2 regions of the Heyndrickxia sp. FSL W8-0423 genome follow, and region 2 is predicted to be linked to the other one. Evidence: riboswitches for the same ligand, from Rfam matches in the RefSeq annotation. Region 2 holds a riboswitch; the other holds the start of a gene.
What was found. Region 2 has a riboswitch for S-adenosylmethionine ahead of MKY81_RS08985 (5-methyltetrahydropteroyltriglutamate--homocysteine S-methyltransferase). Riboswitches for the same ligand answer to the same signal wherever they lie in the genome.

Region 1 (6,077 bases), 1.7 Mb from region 2:
TGACAAGCTGTTGTGCCCCACTTGGTGACGCTTCTTCGGAACTTTGAAAAATAAATACAATATTGTTTTTCACTTGGTCGGGATGGCTACTCATCCATTTCGCAACGGCGAGTAATATCGCTGTATGGCCATCGTGTCCGCAACCATGCATAACACCGGGAACGGTTGATATGTATGGCTTGTCACCCTCTTCGTAAAGAGGAAGAGCATCCATATCGGCTCTAAGTGCAACCGTCTTTTTTCCTTCGGTGCCTTTAAAATAGGCGATTACATTTGGTTCCGAGAAACGTGAATCGACGGGAATGCCGAACTCAGCTAATTTCTCCTTTACATAAGCGGCAGTTTCAAACTCCTGACCTGACAGTTCTGGATGCATATGAAAATGCCTGCGTTGTTCAATTGTCCAAGCTTTTAAGGCTGAATCTACTAGTTTTGTCTGTAACATGATGAACCCTCCGAAATTCTTTATTGAGTATTTAATTAGACATAAGGTGCAATTCTTCCTGTTTCATGGATATTATTTTAAAACGGTCCATAATGAATTGCTTGGGCGATGAGTAGGAATACGACACTGATTCCGATCTCGATAAAAATAAATGGCAGTACCCATTTGAACCATTTCGTAAATGGAATGCCCGCGATAGCAAGGCCGGCAATTAATACCCCTGCCGTTGGAAAAATAGAGTTGGTGATGCCATCCCCGAGCTGAAATGCCAATACGGCTGTCTGTCTAGTTACACCAACTAAGTCAGATAGCGGAGCCATGATAGGCATCGTAAGCGCGGCTTGTCCACTTCCAGATGGAACAAGAAAGTTAAGGAAAAGCTGGACAAAAAACATTCCTACTGCGTTTAATGCGGGTGATAACTGACTTAAAAGGGAAGAAGCATAATACAAAACGGAATCCATTAATTTTCCATCTTGGAATACAACGAGAATGGCTTGTGCGAAACCGATAATTAATGCGCCACCAATTACTTCCTTTGCTCCATCCATAAAGCTATCCGCCATTTTGTTTGGATTTAATTTTCCAATGATTCCGATGAGGATACCGAACAATAGGAACAAACCGGCGATTTCTGTAATATACCAACCGAATTTTAAAACCCCTGTAATCAATACAACAAAGTTAAGTAAGAAAACAGTAAGGACCCACTTATGGCGAGTTTCTAACTTTACATCAGATGCAATTGTGTTTCCTTTTTGGAAGTTTCCTAGGAACCGTAGTTCTGGCTGTGCTTTAACTTTTTTGGCATAGCGGTAAACGAATAGGACTCCTGCGATATAAAATGTAGCAAGCAATGCCAGTCGGAGGCCAATGCCTGAGAATGTTGGTAATTCTGCAATGCTTTGTGCGACCCCAACATTAAATGGATTCATTATGGCACTCATAAATCCAATATTTGCTCCGAGAGAAACAATCGCAAATCCGACCATTGCATCGAATCCTAAGGCTATTGCCAGTGGGGTGATAATCGCTATATAGATGATAGTTTCCTCTGCCATACCCATTAAGGTCCCACCTGCTGCAAAGAACAACATAAGAACAGGAATAAGTAGCAGTTCACGATTGGCGAGCTTTTTTGAAATCGTCAGTATCAATGCATCAAGAGCACCTGTCGCCTTTAAAATACCGAAAGAACCACCGACCATTAATACGAAAAAGATTATTCCAGCACCTTGAATCATTCCCGTATGAATACTAGTGAATATTTTAAAAAAGCCAACCGGAGACGAGTCCGTCAAATGAAACGAATCAGGAACAACGATCGTTCGGCCATCCTTATCTACTCGATCATATTCCCCCGCAGGTACAATGTATGTTAATACAGCAGCAATAATAATCACGAAGAAAATAAGGACAAAAGCATTGATATTTCTAACGTTCTTCTCCTGATCTTGAGGAGGGGACTGATTTTTTGGTTTAAATTGAAGAAGAGTGTTGGGCATTTTGTAAACTCCTTTTTAAATAATTGATATGAATTTTTATGCAACCAATTGTAATATATATTCATTGGTTATGCAAGAATAGTTTAATATTTTTGTATTACCAAAGAAAGCCTATCACTCTTATTCAAAAAAAGTATTGACAATTAATGATTAATTTTATAGTATTAAGTAAATTTTAAATTGAATAACTTATCCAGAGAGACTGAGGGACAGGCCCGATGACGTCCAGCAACCTTCTATATATGAAAGGTGCTAATTCCTGCAGAATGTTATCATTCTGAAAGATAAGGTTTAGATAGACGCTAACCACTTTCGGATGATTGTGGTTTTTTTTATTGTCTAGCGCAACCAACCTGAAAGAACATTTGCTTGTCGGGGCTAAGCAAGGCGCTTACGCTTTTCGTATTGGTTTTTGAAAGGGGAAAACAACATGCTTGTACTAGAAGATATCCACAAATCGTATGGAAAAGAGAATAAGGTTCATGCATTAAAAGGAATTAATTTGAAAGTAGAGAAAGGGGAAATCTTTGGGGTTGTAGGATTTAGTGGTGCTGGAAAAAGTACTCTCATCCGTTGTGTGAATTTATTAGAACGACCTACTGCTGGAAAAGTGTTAATCAATGGTGTGGATCTCTTATCCCTACAACCAAGTGAATTACGAAAACAACGAAAGAAAATCGGGATGATTTTTCAGCAATATAATTTATTGCATTCGAAAACCATTTTCCGCAATGTGGCAATGCCGCTCATTTTAGAAGGGAAACCGAAGGATGAAATTCAGAGGAAAGTCACTCAATTATTATCCTTTGTCGGGTTAGAGGATCACATGGATAAATATCCCGAACAACTATCTGGAGGGCAGAAGCAGAGGGTTGGAATCGCAAGGGCGTTGGCAACTGATCCCGATATTCTTCTTTGTGATGAAGCAACATCAGCCCTTGATCCGAATACGACGGAGGCAGTGCTGGAATTATTACGCAAGGTACGCGATGAATTAGGAATTACTATTTTGATGATCACTCACGAAATGAATGTAATACGCGATATTTGCGATAAGGTAGCGGTCATTGAAAGAGGAATCATTGTTGAACAAGGTTCGGTAATCGACGTGTTTACTGAACCGAAAACGGCTATTGCAAGAAGCTTCGTACGAACCGTTTTGAACGATACCATTCCTAAATCGGTACAAAAGCTGATTGAAAAGAGCAGTCAAGCGAACCCACATGGTATTTATCGGATTATTTTTAAAGGGGCATCAACGAATATACCATTATTATCGAATATAGCCAAACAGTTTTCAATCGATTTGAATGTTCTTCATGGAATGATAACGGAGCTCCAAGGGAAACCTTTTGGAAATTTAATTGTAGAACTAAAAGGAGATGCGGATGAAATCCATCGTGCCGTCCATTACATACAAGAGCATGATGCAGTAATTAAGGAGGTGACAGAAGATGGCTTTTGATTGGAGCTGGTTCTGGCCGGAATTTTTGACAGCTATAAATCAAACCTTCTATATGGTAATAGTCGGATTAATTATTTCGATTATTATTGGTTTGCCCATCGGGGTTGTGTTAGTTATTACAAGAGAAAATGGGATTCTTGAGAACAAAATTATTTTCAATATTCTTAATGTCATCATCAATATTTTTCGTTCCGTACCGTTCATTATCCTAGTCGTGGCCATTATCCCCTTCACCCGATTAGTGGTCGGAACGTCGATTGGGACGACGGCAGCAATTGTCCCACTTGTTCTCTATACAGCGTTTTATATCGGTCGATTAGTTGAAAACTCTTTACTAGAAGTGGATCACGGTACCATCGAATTAGCACAAGCGATGGGTGCAACACCGTGGCAAATTATCTGGAGATTTCTACTTCCCGAAGCCCGAAGCTCGTTAGTTCTAGCCTTAACGATTGCGACCATTGGATTAATTGGTGCTTCAGCTATGGCAGGAGCTGTTGGTGGTGGAGGAATCGGTGATTTAGCGATTACGTACGGATATAACCAGTTTAAGACCGAAGTAATGATTATTACCGTCGTCACACTAATCATTTTGGTTCAACTCGTTCAATCACTAGGAAATATTATTGCGAAAAAGTTAAGACGAAAATAAACCACATCAACGATTGTAAAAGGTCATTCTTTTTATAATAAAAAACTACATGGAGGAATCAGGAGTATGAAAAAACTAGCAATTATTTTACTCGGCTTACTAATTATTCTCGCCGGGTGTGGATCAAACAGTAGTTCAGGAAAAAGCGGGGACAGCAAAACAGTGAAAGTAGGTACATCGTCAGCAGAAGTTCCAACATGGAATCTCGTTAAAAAACTGGCAAAAGATAAAGGAATCAATATTCAAATTGTAAAATTTGATGATTATGTTCAGCCTAATCTCGCTTTAGACAGTGGAGAAATTGATATTAATGCATTTCAAACCGTCGTCTATTTTGATAGCTTCAAAAAGGATCGTAAATTAGATTTATCCGCAATCGGGACGACTAGCATTTGGCCAATGGGAATGTACTCTAAAAAAATTAAAGACATTAATGAAATCAAAAATGGGGACCAAATTATCATCCCGAAAGACCCTACGAATCTAGGAAGAGCCCTCTTGCTTATGCAAAAAGCTGGTCTTATTAAATTAAAAGATGGCTTTACTGGCGCCGGCGGAGTAGAAAATGTTGTTGATAATCCTAAGAATCTTAAAATTACACCGGTTGATGCAGGACAAACAGCTCGTGGCTTAGACGATGCAACAGCATCAATTATCAACTGTGATATGGCTATCAATGCCGGATTAAATCCTTCCAAGGACCCGATATTTGGTGAAGATGCCAGCAATAAAGCCTATGTAAATATTATTGCTGCCCAAACGAAACGCAAAAATGATAAGACTTTACAACAAATTGTGGATATTTATCACGATGACGAGGTGACAAGCTTCATCAAAGATCATTTCAAAGGTGCGGCAGTTCCGGTTGTTAAACCAGTTTCTTATTTAGATGACTATAAACAAAACTAAAATGATACGATGGGCTGTTTATTTCTATTAAACAGCCCTTATCTATTGATCGTTAGGAGATTACGAGATGAAACAGGAATCCTTTTTTGATGTCGCAGTTATCGGTGCCGGAACGATGGGAATGGCTGCGGGTGCTTTTTTAGCTAAGCAACAGGTAAAGACTTTACTGATTGATGCCTTTGATCCACCCCATCATCATGGCAGTCACCACGGAGGGACACGGATGATCCGTCATGCATACGGTGAAGGCCGGCAGTATGTGTCCTTAGTTCAACGAGCCCAGCAATTGTGGACCGAGTTAGAAGAGCAGAGTGGGTATAAAATATTTGAAAAAACGGGCGTGCTAGGATTGGGACCGAAAGATTCGGTATTCCTTCATGAAACCATCGAAGCAGCAAAGAAGTATAATCTGCAACTGGAAGTCTTATCCGGAAACGAAATTAAAGAAAAATGGCCCGAAATTCACCTTCCTGAACACTATATTGGTTGTCTTGAAAAAGAATCAGGACTTGTCTATAGTGAAAAGGCTATTCAGGCATATAAAGAAATGGCTTTAGAAAACGGAGCCAAACTTGTCACGAATTCGCCTGTCCTTGAAATCGAAATGGATAATGAAAATGGGATTAAGATGATTACAGCTGATGAGGAATTCTACGCAAAAAAAATCATCGTAACAGTAGGTGCATGGGCATCGAAGCTTTTGCCAAATCTAAAGCTTCCGATTCAACCCGTACGGAAAGTAGTAAGTTGGTTTAAAACACCAAAAGGCAAATTTGATATTGGCCATTTCCCATCCTTTTACGTAGATGATGTCGATAAAATGTTCTATGGTTTTCCAAATATTGATGGCACGGGAATCAAGTTGGGAAGAACAGACGGCGGGCAACCGATCGACCCTGATCAACATTCTCAAAATTTTGGAGCCTATGAATCGGATGAAGGGGAGCTTCGAGATTTTCTGCAAACTTATCTTCCTGAAGCAAATGGATCGCTAGTCGAAGGAAGGACTTGCTTAATGACCCAATCCAGTGATCATCATTTTATTATCGACACACTCCCTGAAAATGATCAGGTCATTCTGGCATGTGGATTTTCTGGACA
Region 2 (6,077 bases):
ACGACGGAAAGCCCAACAGTTGTAGGCAACTGATACAAAGAAGCTGGCAGGAATACGGTTCATTACTCCGATTTTACAACCTAATAGAGTTGTTTCGCCGCCGAATCCCATTGTTCCAATTCCTAATTTATTGGCATTTTCCATAATGTACTCTTCAAGTTTGCGTAAATCTTCATGTGGGTTTACATCTTCAACTGAACGGAATAATTGTTCTTTCGCTAAATCGTACCCAGATGAACGATCTCCGCCGATTCCAACTCCGATGAATCCTGCACTGCAGCCTTGCCCTTGTGCTTGATAAACAGAATGAAGGATACATTTACGAATCCCGTCAAGATCACGTCCTGCACGTCCTAATCCATCTAATTCACATGGAAGACTGTACTGGATGTTTTTATTTTCACAGCCGCCGCCTTTTAAAATTAAACGAACATCGATGTAATCGTTTTCCCATTGGTCAAACTTAATAACAGGTGTTCCGCCGCCGAGATTGTCTCCACTGTTTTTCCCGGTTAAGGAATCCACTGAATTTGGACGAAGCTTTGTATCTTTTGTCGCTTGCGCAATCGCGTTGTAGATTGCTTCTTTTATTTTGATTTGGTTTACGCCAACAGGTGTTTTAATTTTAAAGGTAGGAAGACCTGTGTCTTGACAAATTGGTGAAATATTCTCATCTGCCATTTGGATGTTGTTTGTAATCGTCCCTAAGCTCATTGCTGCACGAGTCCCGGCACTTTCACTTTGCTTTGCTTTTTTCACTGCTCTACGAACATCTTTTGGTAGATTAGTAGAAGTTTCAACAATTAGTTGGTACATGCTCTCTTGGAACTTTTCCAAATTCATCTTATTCCTCTCCCTTATTCCTTCTAGATATATGTATAAATTCCATAATCATTATACTCCTTATAACAATTGATTTAAAGGGAAGATTTTGGTGCGATCCTTTCATTTACTTGGCTCTCGCTTAGTCCGATTTATCTGGTTAAAACGATAAAAAAAGCCAAACCTAATTTGGTTTGACCTTCCTCTTACTTTTTAAATTGCTCACATTTCATTTCCAAATCGTCAATCATTTCGATTAAGCGGTCAATGTCTTCCAATTCTGTATCTTCAGGATCAATGGAATCCAATACTTCTAAAAACATATTTAATCGTTGTTTTAAATAAAGCACTTGTGAATCTTTATCATGAACTGCGTTTCCCAAAGGTGCGTCTCTCCTTTCGTCATTTTACTATCATACCAAACATATACTTAAGTGAAAACATCTTGTTCTTTCAAAAATGATTACCCTGGGTTAATATGATATCTGGGTGTCTTTTAAAAGAAATACCCAATAATAGGTTTATAAATAATTAGAGGAGTCTTGTATTATGCAAAACGTTTCACAACTTCCATTGATTACCCCGTCAAATGATCCGTGGGAAGCGTACTTGGATGTAAAAGATCATGGAAGCCTTGTTCTATCGAATATTGAATTTACAACTACCACCCTTTGTAATATGCGCTGTGAGCATTGTGCGGTAGGATATACGCTGCAGCCAAAGGATCCAAATGCATTGCCGTTAGAGCTGTTACTTCAACGTTTGGAAGAAATTCCACAATTGCGCGCATTGAGTATTACGGGTGGAGAGCCGATGCTTTCAAAAAAATCGGTAGAAAATTATGTTCTTCCATTACTTAAGTATGCCCATCAAAACGGCATCCGAACACAAATTAATTCAAACTTAACCCTTGACCCCGATCGCTACTTATTAATTGCTCCATATTTAGATGTCTTACATATTTCTCATAACTGGGGAACGGTAGATGATTTCATTGATGGTGGGTTTGCTAACATGGCTAGAAAGCCTACGCGCGAACAACGAAAAAAGTTATTTGACCGAATGATTGAAAACAGTCGGCTTCTTTCTGAAAAAGGTGTCATGGTTTCTGCAGAAACAATGTTAAATAAGCGCACACTTCCACATTTAGAACATATTCACCGACAAATTGTCGAGGAAATGAAATGTGCTCGTCACGAGGTTCATCCAATGTATCCAAGTGATTTTGCTGCGAATTTAGAAGTGCTGTCACTTGAACAAACACGCGAAGCAATTCATCATTTGCTTGACATTCGCGATGAAAATACTTGGATGTTATTTGGAACTTTGCCTTTCTATCCATGCAGTCCGAATGAAGAAGATTTAACCTTACTGAAGAGGCTGTATTCGAGTAAAAATGTGACTGTGCGAAATGATCCTGATGGACGTTCACGATTAAATGTAAATATTTTCACTGGGGATGTTATTGTTACTGATTTTGGTGATACACCGCCACTTGGAAATATTCAACATGATGCTCTTCCAGCTTTATATGAAAAATGGATGGCAACACCTTTGGCGAAATCATTGAATTGCCATTGTCCAGCGGTTCAATGTGTGGGTCCAAATGTGCTTGTGAAAGATGCCTATTATCGTGAGGTTGATTTTCAAAAGAGGAAAGCTAATATTAGTTTATAAAATATTTAAACGCTCGGAACACTCTGGGCGTTTAATTTTTACTTACCTTGATAATTAAAGTTCGTTAAAAAAGGGCAAATTCCTTTTACTAGACTTTTCTCTTATATTATTTCAATATATTTTGTAAAACAAATTATTGACAGAACAGCAAAACAAGTGTAATTTAACTTGTAGTTAAATAGTTTTGAATATTCTTATCTAGAGAGGTGGAGGGACTGGCCCTTTGAAGCCTCGGCAGCAGACTTTTCGAAGTACTGTGCCAATTCCAGAAGCGAAAAGCTTGAAGATAAGAAGAGATCCGATTATGGAAATTACCCCTCTTCTTATTTATGTGAAGAGGGTTTTTTATTTTGAGTGAGAGGGGATATATTTTATGACAAAGACATTGACGAAAGCTCCATTTAAAGCTGATCATGTGGGCAGTTTTCTTAGAACGGAGCCGATTAAAGAAGCGAGGAAAGCTTTTGCAAATGGAGAAATCGATAAAGCTGCATTAAAGGCTGTAGAAGATAAAGAAATCGAGAAACTTGTGCAAACGGAAATTGAGGTTGGACTTAAATCAATTACTGATGGGGAATTTCGACGTTCCTATTGGCATTTAGATTTTTTAGCGGGTTTAAAGGGTGTTGAACTGTTTGAAGCGGAATATATTAATAACTTTAAAGGATCGCAGCCGAAAAATAATGCGATTAAAATAGTCGATAAAATAGAATTCCACAATCATTATATGCTCGAACACTTTAAGTTTTTAAAAGATGCCGTAGAAAAGTATGGGGATGGCAGCCAAGTCGCCAAGTTTTCTATACCAAGTCCAAATATGTTATTCACTAGAATTCAAGGGGATGAATATTATAATGGCGATACAGAGCAGTTCTATCGTGATACTGTTGTTGCCTATCAAAAAGCCATTCAAGCATTCTATGATGCCGGCTGCCGATATTTGCAATTAGATGATACTTCGTGGATTGATTTTGTTTCGGAAGAGCGAATCAAAGCAGTTGTTGAAAAACTTGGAATGGATGTACAAGACATCATTGATACGAGAGTACGTTGTTTAAATGATGCGATTTCACAGAAGCCTGATGATATGTTGATTACGATGCATATTTGCAGAGGAAACTTCCGCTCTACCTTTATTACAAGCGGCGGATATCATACGATTTCTGATGCCATTTTTGCAAACTTAAACGTCGATGGACTTTTCCTTGAATATGATGATAATCGTTCAGGCGATTTTGAACCATTAAAAAGTTTTACACGGGGTGACCTGACCGTTGTACTTGGATTAATTACGTCAAAATTCCCGGACCTAGAAGATTCTAATAGAATTAAAGATAGAATAAAAGATAGAATAAAAGAAGCTAGTCAATATATTCCTTTGGAAAACCTAGCCTTAAGTCCTCAATGCGGATTTGCAAGTACGGAAGAAGGGAATGTATTAACCGAAGAGGATCAGTGGAATAAAATTAAACATGTAAATGAAATTGCTAAGGATATTTGGAATACACTCTAAAATGTATGCCTCCTTCCATGATGGAAGGAGGTCATTTCATTTATTTTGGCTATTTTATAAATAAAATTGATTACTCCTAATAGTAAACTGATTTTTAATACAAATGATGTTCTAATTTACCTGTGGCTAACCGGGGAAATTTGGTTTGTGCATCATAAAATTTTGTTTATGACGCATGAAGTTTGGTTTGTGCATCATACTTTGTCATTTGTGGATCATAGACTCTTTTTCAAACGACTAATTTCCAGTCTATAGATTTTTAAAATTTTATTTGTGGCACATCATGCCCGTCTATGTAGTAGATATTTGTTTCATTTAAATTCTCAATTATCTTTGTATAATATTCCAAAATCTCCAAACTCTATTTATATACAGACGAAGGAGAATATCAAATGGCTCAAATCATCTTATGGGGTATACTTATTATTTCATGGCTTTCATTGTTTTTTCTAAAAAAAGATTCTATCCGCCGGTTTATGCCTGTAGCAATTTTTGCTGCCTTATTAGTCACCATAATTGAAGAAATCGGTTATGTTTACAATTGGTGGACGATTCTGGGGAAAATTTTTCCGTGGGAACATTTCATTACATATCCTTTAACCTATGGTCCTTTTTTAGTGGGAACGATATGGATTTTCCATTTTACGTATGATAAGTCCTTTTGGGTTTATATTTTGACTAATGCAATCATTGACGCTTTCCATGCATTTGTTATGCTTAATCTTTTTACATATTTCGGAATATATAGGTTAAATAACATCAATAATTTCGGGTTATTTATTCTAATATTCTGTCTTTCGTTTGTGATATATCCTTATCAGATATGGCAAGACAAAATTATGAAAAAAAGTTAATGAAGATAAAAAAGGCCGCCATTTCGGCAACCGTATTTTTAAAGAAATTTATTATTATCGATACGAGTCATGTGTCGGATGAAACAAGTCTTCCTCCGCATTTCTAACCATTGAAAAATGTTCGACATTGTAGTGCCCATGAAGGGTACGATTATGATGCTTGATGATTTGTTCCGCACTTAAACTATCATTATCTGTTGTCGAATGTCCATCACCGACTAATGTCACATCAAAACCAGTAATAGTGGCAGTTCTAACTGCACTATCTATACAATGTTGTGTCGCACATCCCATAATAACAATATGCTCAATCGCTTGTGATCGCAAATGAGAAAGAAGTCCCGTCCCATGGAAGCAATTTGTTGCAGCTTTATCAAAAATTTTTGAATCAGAAGGAACATTAATCGCGTTGTGAACCTGAAACCCTTCCCCTTTGCCTTCAGCTACGTCAATATCCCTTATAAACACAACTGGAACATTAGATTCTCTTGCCTTTTCAATGACTAAATTAATATTGCTAATCAGTTGCTCTTTATTGAAAACAGCACTTTCGTTTTCATTCCCATCAATTAATTGTTGTTGGGCATCAATAATTAATAAAGTTTGATTCAAATGATTTTCCCCTTTCAATTCTCGGGAAAACGCTATAAATAATTAGTTAGCTGTTCTCCCCTTACTATCTTTCACGCTAACATATTTTTTGTTTGTCATACGATCAACCCCCTTAAAAAATTGTCCGCTGAATAAAAATTTATAATTTTCATTCAATTAAACCTTAGCATAATAACCTTTAAAAAGGTACGTTTAATTAAAAAAAACTTCCTCAGCTTTCTTGTTGAGGGTAATGAAAGATAAATATATTATGTTAAAATATAGTAAAAAGGAACTAGCCAAACTGAATAGTGAGGAATACACAATGACGCTACAATTTATGAAATTAATCAAACCGACAGAAACCATTGTAAAGGCATTAAATAAGTGGGAAAACGATCCAGCATTAATCCCATTGATTCGACCAAACAAAAACAAATTAGAATTGGAATGTAGAGAAAATTTGACCATTGATGACTTAACTAGACGCTTGGAAAACCATCACATTTACTTAATTTACTTGGATGAGCAACTGATCGGTGAAATAAATTATATGGTTGATCCAAATCATCTTTACAAAAAAGTACCTGGAACTGCTTGGATAGGTATTACAATTGGCG

Region 1: it holds a riboswitch for S-adenosylmethionine, as region 2 does, so the genes downstream of both, MKY81_RS00620 (methionine ABC transporter ATP-binding protein) here and MKY81_RS08985 (5-methyltetrahydropteroyltriglutamate--homocysteine S-methyltransferase) in region 2, are expected to answer to the same signal.

Annotation. Positions count from the first base shown of each region.
Region 1 covers NZ_JBBPBE010000001.1:127,226-133,302, reverse strand. Annotated here, with positions in the region: gene MKY81_RS00630 (M20 metallopeptidase family protein) at 1-445, opposite strand, end outside; gene MKY81_RS00625 (YfcC family protein) at 523-1,950, opposite strand; SAM riboswitch class I at 2,137-2,241, shown strand; gene MKY81_RS00620 (methionine ABC transporter ATP-binding protein) at 2,381-3,415, shown strand; gene MKY81_RS00615 (methionine ABC transporter permease) at 3,405-4,067, shown strand; gene MKY81_RS00610 (MetQ/NlpA family ABC transporter substrate-binding protein) at 4,134-4,976, shown strand; gene solA (N-methyl-L-tryptophan oxidase) at 5,044-6,077, shown strand, end outside.
Region 2 covers NZ_JBBPBE010000001.1:1,785,388-1,791,464, reverse strand. Annotated here, with positions in the region: gene MKY81_RS09000 (fumarate hydratase) at 1-843, opposite strand, end outside; gene MKY81_RS08995 (SE1561 family protein) at 1,029-1,205, opposite strand; gene yfkAB (radical SAM/CxCxxxxC motif protein YfkAB) at 1,372-2,499, shown strand; SAM riboswitch class I at 2,691-2,792, shown strand; gene MKY81_RS08985 (5-methyltetrahydropteroyltriglutamate--homocysteine S-methyltransferase) at 2,873-4,012, shown strand; gene MKY81_RS08980 (hypothetical protein) at 4,405-4,866, shown strand; gene MKY81_RS08975 (cysteine hydrolase family protein) at 4,921-5,478, opposite strand; gene MKY81_RS08970 (GNAT family N-acetyltransferase) at 5,711-6,077, shown strand, end outside.